4 regions of the Paenibacillus sp. USHLN196 genome follow, and region 4 is predicted to be linked to each of the others. Evidence: a T-box and tRNA genes for the amino acid it is inferred to sense, from the RefSeq annotation. Region 4 holds a T-box; the other regions hold tRNA genes.
The links. A T-box is a leader RNA that pairs with one kind of tRNA and senses whether it is charged. The one in region 4 lies ahead of leuS (leucine--tRNA ligase), so its partner is inferred to be a tRNA-Leu.
Positions count from the first base shown of each region.

Region 1: it encodes a tRNA-Leu, which carries the amino acid that the T-box ahead of leuS (leucine--tRNA ligase) is inferred to sense. The anticodon was not compared.
Region 2: it encodes a tRNA-Leu, which carries the amino acid that the T-box ahead of leuS (leucine--tRNA ligase) is inferred to sense. The anticodon was not compared.
Region 3: it encodes a tRNA-Leu, which carries the amino acid that the T-box ahead of leuS (leucine--tRNA ligase) is inferred to sense. The anticodon was not compared.

Region 1 is NZ_JBBCYH010000004.1:407,737-410,909, forward strand. It holds gene WFI24_RS11770 (sensor domain-containing diguanylate cyclase) at 1-118, shown strand, start outside; gene WFI24_RS11775 (winged helix-turn-helix transcriptional regulator) at 165-527, opposite strand; gene WFI24_RS11780 (Gfo/Idh/MocA family protein) at 763-1,755, opposite strand; tRNA gene WFI24_RS11785 (tRNA-Leu) at 1,977-2,061, shown strand; gene WFI24_RS11790 (hypothetical protein) at 2,162-2,347, opposite strand; gene WFI24_RS11795 (sn-glycerol-1-phosphate dehydrogenase) at 2,507-3,173, shown strand, end outside.
Region 2 is NZ_JBBCYH010000004.1:495,306-498,478, reverse strand. It holds gene WFI24_RS12245 (alpha-galactosidase) at 1-1,207, opposite strand, end outside; tRNA gene WFI24_RS12240 (tRNA-Leu) at 1,636-1,720, opposite strand; gene pelA (pectate lyase) at 1,895-2,857, opposite strand.
Region 3 is NZ_JBBCYH010000002.1:658,176-661,348, forward strand. It holds gene WFI24_RS06280 (hypothetical protein) at 1-136, opposite strand, end outside; gene WFI24_RS06285 (XRE family transcriptional regulator) at 164-367, opposite strand; gene WFI24_RS06290 (urease accessory protein UreF) at 634-1,335, opposite strand; tRNA gene WFI24_RS06295 (tRNA-Leu) at 1,772-1,854, shown strand; gene WFI24_RS06300 (glutathione peroxidase) at 1,991-2,470, opposite strand; cyclic di-AMP (ydaO/yuaA leader) riboswitch at 2,841-3,015, shown strand; gene WFI24_RS06305 (hypothetical protein) at 3,131-3,173, shown strand, end outside.
Region 4 is NZ_JBBCYH010000005.1:385,615-388,787, reverse strand. It holds gene WFI24_RS15230 (class I SAM-dependent DNA methyltransferase) at 1-333, shown strand, start outside; gene WFI24_RS15225 (phosphotransferase family protein) at 553-1,509, shown strand; T-box leader at 1,622-1,891, shown strand; gene leuS (leucine--tRNA ligase) at 1,966-3,173, shown strand, end outside.

The DNA of each region.
Region 1 (3,173 bases), on a different contig from region 4:
ATATCCGAAGCACTCCACAACATCCACAGAACTGTTTCACTTGGCGGATAATGCATTGTATCAAGCGAAGGAAGAGGGGCGTAACCGTACGGTTACGATCCAGACGGTTATCAAATAAGTAAAGAAGCTGACCCCTAAGAACAAGGGACAGCTTCTTTTGTGTTTTATACCTCTTGTGAGGATCTGGCCAGAACCTCATTTGTATACGTTTCTCCCCAATCTCGCATGCTGAAGATAATTGGCCGTAACGTTTCACCAAATGGTGTGAGGGAATACTCCACTTTAGGTGGGATCTGGGGGTATATTTCACGATGAACAATTCCGCTGCCTTCCAACTCTCGAAGTTGCAGGGTGAGCATACGCTGGGTGATGTCAGGAAACAATTTTCGGATCTCGTTAAATCTCAAAGGACCGGAGAATAAATGATACAAAATGGCACCTTTCCATTTGCCTCCGATCACACTGAGGGTAACTTCCACGGAACAGCCGTATGGCGCGGGACATAGCTTGGTTGCGTCCTTTTTCATTATAAGACACCTCCACTTTCCGGTGATTTTCTCTATAGTATCTATTTGGGTGGTTATATTACATAAAGTACGTATAGTTCATGGAAGAGCATATCACTTATTATGCAGATTATAAACCATTATAAACCCTAATTCTAGGCGAAGGCAGATGTGTTGATGTATATAAGATAAAAAAAGAGCCCCGGTTTCAGGCTCTTCTCTGGATGTATAAAATGTGATCGTAAGCGTATATACGCTACTTCAGTGACGATAGAATGGAGTCACATAGAGCCATTGTTCCAATATTATCCTTGGCGCTGGAATGTGGGACGGTCTGATTCTGGCAACACTCGATAAAGTGCGCCATTTCACCAACAAACCCGCGTAGATAAAGGTCCCGATAAGCTCCTGACATGGGAGATCCGGAAGGCGTATATACAGTATCTTGCTCCTCGAGAGATTTCCAGGGAAGGCTGGTCGAGCTTCGGGATTGATGAACAGTAAGTGTGTTGATCTCTTCAGCTGACGCAAATCCGTTGTCAAAGGTGACGAGTACACTTTCACTCTCTCGTGACCATGCACTCATGCCGGTGAAATAGGCACTACCCACGACGTTATTCTCAAATACAAGGGAGATGCTCTGGTTGATATGTTCCCCATCTTTCACAGTTGTGCCTGTAACCCGTACGGCTTCTCCGAACAGGAAACGCATCAGATCAACCATATGAATGGCAGCGAGCTTCATGAATTGTTCCTCATCCTTGCAAAATGGTGTACTGTCTACCGCGAACTTCATCTGGAACGAACGCACCTTACCTAGCGAACCGCCATCAATGAGTTCCTTGAGTTTCACATATATGGGAGCATAACGTTTCATGAAACCGACCATGACGACGACCCCAGCCTGTTCGGCAGCTTCTGCTACAGTGGCGGCTTCGGCTGCGTTCCATCCAAGTGGTTTATCCACGTATACATTCTTGCCAGCCCGAATACATTCAAGGACAAGAGTGGTCTGATCTACAGGCTGGGCGACGACAACGACTCCGTCACAGGTTTCCCGCTGTAACATAAGCTGAGCGTTGTCATACGCGTTTCCTTTGCTGCCAAATCGCAGCAGAGCTGCTTCAGAGCGTTCGATATTGCGAGTGGCAATGGCCTGGATCTGCCCTCCAGCCTCAACAACAGAAGGATATATATTCGTGGATGCATGAAACCCGGCACCGATAAAACAAAGATTGCTTGTTTTCAAAGTGAATCTCTCCTTCATTTTTCAGTTGCATGGTTGGTATATTTGCTTAATGTTACGATAGGATGTTTGAATTTGATATAAAAGGACATATGTCCTTTTCCTGAATGAAATAAAAAAGAAGTTGCATTTTAATTTTGAACCATGTATACTCTGAATTACGGTAAAACAAGGAATTGCTTCACCGGACGCTTTTCATCGATGGATGAGGAGATACATATTATGCGGTCGTGGCGGAATTGGCAGACGCGCACGGTTCAGGTCCGTGTGGGCTAACCCCCCGTGGAGGTTCGAGTCCTCTCGACCGCATCAAACAAAAGAAAGGTTCATGAGTTGCTCCAGAGCAATTCATGAACCTTTCTTTATTTTTTGTAGAATTAGTGTGAATATGCCATTTTGGGCCGACATTCTAATGCTGCCGCTGCCGCAAAATGATTGCCATGATGATTCCCGCAATGGCTCCTGCGATACCGAACAGCGTAACACTGGCAATAACTTCAACGGACTGGAGACGAAACAAAAAAGCGATACCGCTACCAAAGGTGGTTCCGGCGAGAAATCCGAGCGAAACCCCTAATTCTTTCGTTAATTTCATCGATTCACCTACTTGGAAATATGAGATATGGATTTGCAAATGTTGGGTACAGGAAGTAAAGTGTGATCAGGAAAATCATCACATTTTATTTCCTTATTTCATTTTGTGGTTTTAACCTGTTAATTATGCATGATATCTCATATGGGAGGGTAAGAGCGAATGAATATGAACGAACGAATTGCAGCATGGAATGAGGAAGCGCAGCAGTGTGCTTGTGGACATGAACATCGATTGGTGGATATGTTGATTCATCTGGAAGCTGGGGCCATTCAGAGGTTGCCGGGTTATTTGTCTGAGCGAGGGTACAATCATGTGACGGTTGTTTATGATCGTCATACGTTTCTGGCCGCTGGGTCTGATGTACTGAGCAGTATTCGGGAAGCGGAAATTCATGTGGATGAGATCGCTCTACCGGAGAATCACACGGGTGATATCGTTGCCGACGAAGCCGCTATTGTACAAGTCATGTTGGGTGTGAACCTGGCTAGTGAGGCAGTCATCGCCGTGGGTTCAGGTACCATCCATGATCTGGTGCGATTTGTCTGTTCCAAAATGAACAAGCCATTTCTGTCCATACCGACAGCGGCTTCAGTAGATGGGTTTACCTCTGCAGGTGCACCCTTAATTGTAAGCGGAGTCAAACAGACATTTCAGGCTGTGCCGCCTGAGGCTATCTTTGCCGATCTGGATATTCTGGAGCAAGCCCCCCAAGTGATGACTGCTGCCGGATTCGGAGATATGCTTGGGAAGTATACTTCGCTTGCAGACTGGATTGTTTCTCGTGAGCTGGGCGGAGAACCGTTCTGTCCGGTCGCTTATCGGATGA
Region 2 (3,173 bases), on a different contig from region 4:
TCGGGTCTATCGCCAGACCACCGTCTACATCTGGCAAAATTTCGCCCTCACTGTCACGCAGCAGAATGTCTCCATAGGTGTATTTTCCACTCGTTCCTTCGACCGCCTGACCGAATTGATCAGGCCCTCCCCAGAAGGCAAATGGAGTCCAGTACGTCCCTGCTCTATGACCATTTTGCCGTACCCGGTCCAGCGCATTCTTCATTTCTTCCGGCGTAAAATTGTCCCAGAAAGCATCAAAGTTGATATATAACGTATCCTCATTCTCGAATCCAAGTAACTGTACTTCATTTTTCAGAAAATCGCTGGTCGCTGTATACAGATCATAGTCCAGATCACTCATGGCCGCAGACCAACTGTTCCATCCAATCGGGACACCGCCCTCCCAAGGTAATGGAGCCTCAATCCAGCTATTAGCCTGACCGTAGGCTTCAAGACCTTCGCGGTAGTCTTCATAGAACCCGACGAATACCAACGGGGATTCAACTCTCTTTCCCTTCACATAACCATGAGGCTGGGAATCGCGAGTCAGTTCACTCACGGCACCGCCGTACAGATCAAGACCTTCGATATGTCCGCTTTTTTCGCTTTGCATACGAATCCCTGTTTTCCATACCTGATGCGTAAGGGAACCCATCACAATTCCCCGGCGGCTGTCAGGCGCGAACAAGGCTGTCGCCTCGTAACTCTCCACATCAAGCGGCGGCTTAACCACCGTATATCTGACCCATTTATCGTTGTCAAACGGAATACGCAGAATGCTTGGTTCATCCTGATCGAATTCTCCGCCGATCGATATGGTTTTGGATTGGATGACAGCCATTCGGTTCGCCTTAAGCTCTTTATCACCGACTATAACGGTCTGCACCAGTACATACGGTGAGGATTCATATATATAGAAATGCTGCTCCAGCTGCGGCAGCAACGATGCTTTATGCAGAATGACCAAGCGGATGCCTTTTCCAAAACCTTCTCGAACAATATATTCCTGTGCCGTCAGCTCATGGTTCTGATAATGATCCGTGCTGTATTCCCGGCCCTGCCAGCGAAAAGCACTACGAATGCCCTTCACATGGGAAGATTGGTTGCCGATGCAGGACACTTCACCATTTTCAAGATTGATCTCCAGGCTAACGTGCCCATTTGTAACGCTTACAAGATTAACATTCTGTTGCTGCACGTGTACGGCTGTATCACTAGTTAGCACATCATATGCCTCCTTATTGTTGCATGCTGTGACCTGAGCGGAGCTGGTTATGTCTCATCCACCCAAGTCTGCCCTCATTATAAAGACCGAATAGAGCATTTTCCATGCAACGATCTTCCGATCCATAACGCGATTTAACTCAACTTGACCCTGTAGGTACGTCCTGGAGATATAGAGAAACTTATGATATGTGAATCGGTGTCCTACTCCCAGTTACCTGTGTTATAATCGTGGTCGAGCCCTGAGTTCCATAGTTGACCTCTGCGGTCTCAACGCCCGTCTTTATTATCTCTACCCCCTCTGAAATAAAGGTGCAAACCATCGCAAAACAAAAATTTATCCATTAATGGATAAATAAAATAAACAAAGAAAAAAGGTTCCTAGAGTGGCAATATACCATTCTAGGAACCTTCTTGTATTACATATGATGCGGTCGAGAGGACTCGAACCTCCACGGGGGGTTAGCCCACACGGACCTGAACCGTGCGCGTCTGCCAATTCCGCCACGACCGCATATTATATCTCCGTAGGCAATCTCGGCGACAAGAAATAATATATCATGCGGAATCTATCGTGTCAACAATGAAAATAATAACAATAAAGCCCGAACCAGAGGTCTATGTCTGAGTCGGGCTTTACTTATAGTTACCAGGAATTGACGCAATGAAACCTTCGACTCCTTACTATTTACAGCTTGGAAGGCCAGTTACCGTACCAAGCATAACCGCCTCTTCTTTCTTTATCAATATCACTTAGTTTGTATTTAACGACCCCGTCACGACCGATAAAGATGGGTTTATCCGTTCCCACTTCGTAGAAACGAGCCCAGATCGGTGCAGCTTTGGAATCAGCGATAATTTTGCTGTCTCCGTTTGCTCTTTCATACTTGTAACCGGTAATCTTCACTTTGTTAAACCATGCCTCAGCTCCGTTAATGGATGCCGTAATTTTAGCGTTAGCAGGTCTGGTTTTCAGGAATTTAACAATCGTTACACTCTCTCCAGCCGTCAGTGATGGTACTTCATAGATTCTTGCACTTGCCGGTTTAAGGGAACTGGAATCATGTTGTTGTCCCCATGCTGTCAGCTTACCGCCTGAAACGACCTGTGTATTCAGAATCGCATCTACACCTTTAGCAACAGAGTTCTTACTGCGATTGGCAAGGGCACTATCGATAAACGAGAAGTCACCTTTACGCGTTGCTACTTCATCCAGCATGTACATAACGTTAATCATGGCATCATCATTATAAGTGATGTGTTTGTGATATCCGGAGCTTTGGTACACTTGCGGCCATCCACCGTTCGAATACTGCATATTGATCAAAAAGTTGATTCCTTTAATTGCAGCCGCTGAGTAACGCGGATCATTCGTCTTTTTGAATTCTTTCGCCAATCTTCTAATTTCTGAGTATGTAGCCTTGTTGTCAATCGTGGACTTCGCCCATTCTCCACTGGTTTGTTTATAATCTTTTCTCCAACCTCCATCTGGCAGCTGGTTCTTCAAAACATCGGAAATACTTGCTGTTGTACCTGATGCATCGGCAGCAGATACCGTTACTACAGGGAGAACTGCCATTCCAACGGCTGAGAATACCATGGTACATGCTAGAACAAAAGTTACTATTTTTTTTGCTTTCAAAGATAACACTCTCCTATGTTTGTTTTAATAAATCTTCCACTTCTACCTTACTTAAGATACGAATCCCCAAACCTCCTTTATTTGAATTTATCGCACAATAAAATCAATTTTCATCCAATATGTGGATTGGATAAGACGATAATATGCAAAAAATAGATTTTTGTCAATATATGCAACTTAAAGAATATAATCTCTTAAATTCTACATAACGGAATAGTTCTTTTAACTCATGACAAACCTATTCATTTATCCAAAATCACCTTCAACGAATCAATAATGACGTTTTTGTCATGAATGATACCCAAACTTGATGCCCTCTTTCATA
Region 3 (3,173 bases), on a different contig from region 4:
TTGGTGGAAATTGACCCAGTCCCTGTTGCCAAGCGCGGTTGCAGCTGTGGATAACCCAGTGGTGGTCAACGATGATGAGTTGGTGACGTATGGATTGGAACGTAAGGCTTTCCAGGTCGGATGTAACATGTCTCATGAATGAGGTCCTCCTTTGACGGAAATCTTATCTCAGTTCATCTGGAATATCCAAAATATCAGCGACCAGATGCCTGAAGCGGGTTGCTTTGCGTGTGCCGTGAATGAGATTGGACAAACGATAGGGCGGGATACCGTACTGTTCACAAAAGGTCTTCTGGTCCACTTGAAGCTCGGTTAGCCGTCGTTTGATGGCCCATCCGAACGGAGTCACTGGTTTTTTCTTGTTCAAAAGGGTTCACCCCTGGTTAGATTGTAGTATTCAGTCGCCATCTCTTCATGTAGAATATATAGAAATGCGAGCTGTATATTTTATTATATACGTAAATGCGTCATCTAACAATTAAAAAAGACGGAAAAAAGTGTATTTTGTGATGTTAAATGGCGTAAATACGTTAAATAAACAAATAAAATGACAAAAAAACACGTCGGCAAGGAGGTTGCCGCGTGTTTTTTGTTTGTCCGAATGAAGGCAAGTGAAGCTGAGGAGAAAGAGGATTAGGCCCTGTAGGCATGAAGTCCAGCTCCAAGCATATGGAAACTGGGGAAAAACGATTTCATGGACATCGAGGTTGGCTGTGCCAGTCCATCCGCAGCCGAGGCGCTGACGGTGTTCCATTCATTCTCCAGATCTGCGGCCAGGCGGACCATCAGATCTTTGGTTATATCGTTATTCAGGGGAATAACTTTGGAGGCTTCGGTTATGCAGGCATTCATGGCTGAATGCAGATAACCAAGGACCGCCTCCTCGACCGGGATATCGAGATGGTGGTTAATCCAGGCATGAACAGTGGAGAGGCAGCCAACCGAATCATATTTGGCGAAGATCTGTTCGAGCTGGCTGAAATCAATCCAGGGGTGCAGAGCGCGTGCGAGTCTGATCAATCGTTTGCCCATAACAGCAGCTTGTTCTCTGAGATCTCCAGGAGTTCGCTGAACATGGACGAGCTTGTCGATCAGAGCTATCCGCCATGTATCCTTGTGATCTGCTGCGGTATAGATGCCTTTTATGGCCATCCCTTCAAGACGAACGATGCTGGGATGCAACTGACAACGCATGAATGATTCGAGATCTTCAGCATTACGAATGGTACCCTCCTTGATATGGATATCCATGCCGAAGGAATGGGTGAACCCTCCGACCTGAATAGAGGAATCAAGCAGTTTGACATAATCGAGCAGCTTATTCCCACGGTTCACAATCATTCGCCTCCTGTGTTCGTTAAATGTCACTTAAAGTAACATTTATTTACCTTTTTGTTTGCTTTGTGTTTGAAAATCCGAATTATATGATAGTTATCTTCCCATAAACGTCCGCTTTTTGTCAATAGAATCCTTGTAATTTATGGTTTTAAATTGATAAATCATATGTTGTGTTATCTAATATATCATTCAACGTCAGTTGTTATCAGAGTGTAGGGGAAGACTATATATTACTATATATAAATGATTACACAGATCGGCTCTATCCGGAAAAGAGGGGATCAAAACTAATGATATGCAGTTCATGACTGAACATGACGAGAATATGCGATTTTTGAGGAAAATGCCTGGCTGATAAAGAAGTATTAAAAAGTGCTTTACTTTTAGATCTAAAGCCGGTATAATCAATTCTGTTGCCGATTATTTACGACATGCGGTCGTGGTGGAATGGCAGACACGCTATCTTGAGGGGGTAGTGGGCGTATGCCCGTGGAGGTTCGAGTCCTCTCGACCGCATCATATGAACGATTAAGAAGAAGCTTTCCTTTATTGGAAAGCTTCTTCTTTTTGTATTTTCGGCCAGTAGAACCTCAGGTCAGAAAAAAGGCCATCCATTACCGGGGCGATCGTCCGGTTGCGGGTGGCCTGTGTGTTATTTTTGAAGCAAGTTCTTGATATCTTCTTCAATCTTGTCGGGTGTTGTTTTGGGAGCGTAACGTTTCAGTACCTGTCCGTTCTGATCCACAAGGAATTTGGTGAAATTCCATTTGATTGCTTTGGAGCCGAGCAGGCCAGGAGCTTCTTTGCTTAGATGCTGGAAGAGAGGATGAGCGCTTGAGCCGTTCACATCAATTTTCTCGAACATTGGGAAGCTCACGCCATAATTCATCTGACAGAACTCTGCAATGTCGTCGGAAGATCCTTTTTCCTGTGCAAACTGGTTGCTTGGAAAACCCAGAACTGCAAAAGGGGCATCCTGAAACTTGTCTTGCAGTTCTTGCAGACCTTTGAATTGAGGAGTAAGGCCACATGAGCTTGCCGTATTCACAATCAGTAGCACTTTGTCACGGTAGTCGGACATTTCAACTTCTTGACCGCGAAGGGTATTCACTTTGTAATCGTAGACTGTCATCTAAATCGCCTCCATGATCTAATCTTATACCTCTTATTATATTGGTTACAATTAAATATTGCAAAACTAATATGGTGTTAAAAGAATCAAAACAGGCAAGTTGTGCAGAATACGTGAATGAATATCGATGTGATTTTCGTCAGAGTGAGAATTAGATAGCCTTGAAGAGATGGGTAGAGTATAACCTTATTGTAAGCGTTATTATGGATGGGTATTGGCAAAAATCTGCCGATTCGGTGATCTGGGCGGACTTTACACCGTCATGTCGCGGGTGTATGATTCATAACGTAATTTCAATTTAAACTAAATTGTACTTGAAAAACGAAACAAACGATAATATCGCTCGATCTTACTTTAAGATATACGAACGATGTTTTAATCGCTGAGTTTCCATTCATTGATGAGTGGGAAACGGGGGAACCAACGGAATGCGCTGTCCAGGACAGTGGTATTCATGGGGTGAATTTTCCGGTGACAGCCGGAAATAGGGCGACTCTCGCGCCCGAATCCGTCAGCTAACCTCGTAAGCGTTAAAGGGAGAGGCAACAAGCCGTACGCTGGTTCATGGTGTTTTCGCCATGGGTTATTTAAGAAGCGTTCGGGAGGCCTTGGTCCCCCACGCTTCTTTTTTGTTGTCTTTTCACGCCAAGGGAGGAACGAATGATGGATACTGAGATGATCTTAGTGACTGCTCCAAATGAAG
Region 4 (3,173 bases):
GATGTTCATCATCCCAATACCCTTATTCGTTATGATGAGGAGCAACCTTTTGTACTGGATGAACGCTCCGTATCGTATATATGGACTTGTGGATTGGATCAAGATCGTTGTGAGATTGAGCATCATCTGAGTATCTTTTCGCGTGTGGATGATGGTAGTAAGGATATGTACCAGCGTTTTGAAGAAGTTCATGTCCAGCGCGCGTATAATCCGGACTGGATGAAGCTGGAGTTATCCAAGGCAGGTTTCAGAGACGTGAAGGTGTATGCCGATTTTGAATGGGAAGAAGCCGGAGACAGCGCACAGCGCTTGTTCTACGTTGCTGTGAAGTAAGAGCGAATGAGAAGAGCTGTCCTTATGGTGCATAAGGGCAGTTTTTTTGTTTGATTTTCCATGGAGAATGAATAACAAGCTTCTGTGAATCGGGCAAGGAAATGCAAGAAAAGACATAACGAGGTGACAAAAAGTATTGCTAGTTATAGGAAAGGAAGCCATAATGATTGGATAGAAAGCGTTTTCTAACTGAATTATTATTCAAAGTGAGGTGCAGTAATGGAAAGTACATATAAAACAAGACTCACGTCAGAACAGCTGAATACCATAATTAAACAACATTTCTCTGCAAATATACAGGACTATAAGGAGATGGTGGATGGCTGGGCCAATCATGCATATCTCATTACCCTAAGTGATGCACAGCGGGTGGTACTCAAAATTGCTCCGTCGGCTTCGACAAATCTGATGCGCTGTGAGCAGGATCTCATGATTGCCGAGGTTGAGGCACTACGCCTCATTACGAAACTACAGGATGTTCCCGTACCGCAAGTGCTGGCTTATGATGATTCGTTAACCATTGCTCCAGCGCGTTATTTTATCATGGATTATATTTCTGGAACACCCTACAATCAGGTCAAGGATCAATACGCGGCGGAAGAGCAGGAAGCTATTGAGCAGCAACTAGGTCAGTATAACCGTCGGATTAATGAGATCAAAGGAGAGAAGTTCGGATATTTTTCGAAGCAAAAACAACGTTATTCTACATGGAAAGAAGCATTTATCCATCTGATGGATGACATTCTTAACGATGGGGAAGAAGCCGGGATTACATTTTCGATTGAATACCCTGAGTTGAGACGCTTGATTGAAGAAAAATCGGATGTGTTGGACGATGTCAAAGAACCTGTACTTGTCAGTTGGGATCTGTGGGATGGCAATGTTCTGGTAGACGCAGGTTGCATCACAGCAATTATTGATTTTGAACGTTCTCTGTGGGCAGACCCTTTGATGGAGCATTACTTTAGTCATTTTAACTATACTCCCGGATTCGTGAAGGGATACGGGCAAGCGATTACGACTGAAAGTGAGCTGAGAAGAAGAAGTCTATACGACTTGTATTTTGATCTGGTATTACGCATTGAATGCGCTTATCGCCAATATGATAATCAGGAACATGTGAATTGGGCCATTCATAATCTGGAGGAAGGCATCGAGCGTTTTCGTTTATCCTGAACAGTAACGAGTGTTATTGAAAGATACGAACCGTGTTGCTTAAAAGGGTGATTATCACGTGTAATATTGACTTTGGGCTTGCTTTTTTATATAATGTTCCCGATATTGTATACATATTTCGATGATAAGGATCAGTAGTAATTCCTGTACATAACAGAGAGCCGGCGGTTGGTGCAAGCCGGTTGACAGTAATTTGCGAACTCGCCTTGGAGAAATGCGGTGATTACACCATTCTGTTTAACCTGCTTGTATAAAGCTTGGGTTCAGGAATGGAAATCCGCATCGGTTAACCGCCGTTACAGGTCCAAAGGGAGTGGATGACGAAGCACGTTCGTCCGCTAACTAGGGTGGTACCACGGGAATTCAACCTCTCGTCCCTAGCGCTGCAAACGCTACGGGATGCTGAGGTTTTTTTGTTGCAATTAAAATGCGATTAACCTGAAGGAGGAACAATAGATGAGTGAGAATAACCAGCCGAAACACGGCTATCAGCCACAAGTCATGGAAAAAAGTTGGCAGCAATACTGGGATGCGAATAAAACGTTTAAAACGGGTGAGGATCCTGCTAAACCGAAGTTTTATGCACTGGATATGTTCCCATATCCATCCGGTTCAGGTCTGCACGTAGGCCACCCGGAAGGATATACGGCAACGGATATCGTTTCCCGTTACAAACGTATGCGCGGTTACAACGTATTGCACCCAATGGGTTGGGACGCTTTCGGTCTGCCTGCTGAGCAGCATGCACTGGATACAGGTGAACATCCACGAGATATTACATTCCGTAATATTGACAATTTCCGTCGCCAGATCAAATCGCTCGGTTTCTCTTATGACTGGGATCGTGAGATCAGCACAACGGACCCTGAATACTATAAATGGACGCAATGGATCTTTATCCAACTGTATAATAAAGGCCTCGCTTATGTGGATGAAGTAGCCGTTAACTGGTGTGAAGCACTTGGAACAGTACTGGCTAATGAAGAGGTTATTGATGGCAAGAGTGAACGTGGTGGACATCCGGTTGTACGCAAACCGATGCGTCAATGGGTTCTGAGAATTACCGAGTATGCAGAGCGTCTGTTGGAAGACCTGGAAGAGCTGGATTGGTCTGAAAGCATCAAGGATATGCAGCGCAACTGGATCGGTAAATCGACAGGTGCAGAAGTTGTATTTGCCATAGAGGGTCGCGAGGAAGTCATCAAGGTGTTCACTACCCGTGCGGACACATTGTTCGGTGCGAGCTTTGCGGTACTTGCTCCGGAACATGAATTGGTAGGAGCAATTACAACTGATGACCAACGTGAAGCGATTCAGGCTTATCAGGAGCAGGCTTCTCGTAAGAGTGATCTGGAACGTACGGATTTGGCTAAAGACAAAACAGGTGTATTCACTGGCGCTTATGCAATCAATCCCGTTAATGGTGCAAAACTGCCAATCTGGATTGCCGATTATGTCCTTGCTGGTTACGGTACAGGTGCAGTTATGGCTGTTCCGGGTCATGATGCACGTGACTGGGAATTTGCGAAGCAGTTCGGTCTGGATATCATCGAGGTTATTCAAGGTGGAGACGTTACACAAGAGGCGTATTCAGGTGATGGCGCGCATGTGAATTCCGATTTCTTGAACGGACTGAACAATGAAGAAGCGGTTGCCAAAATGAT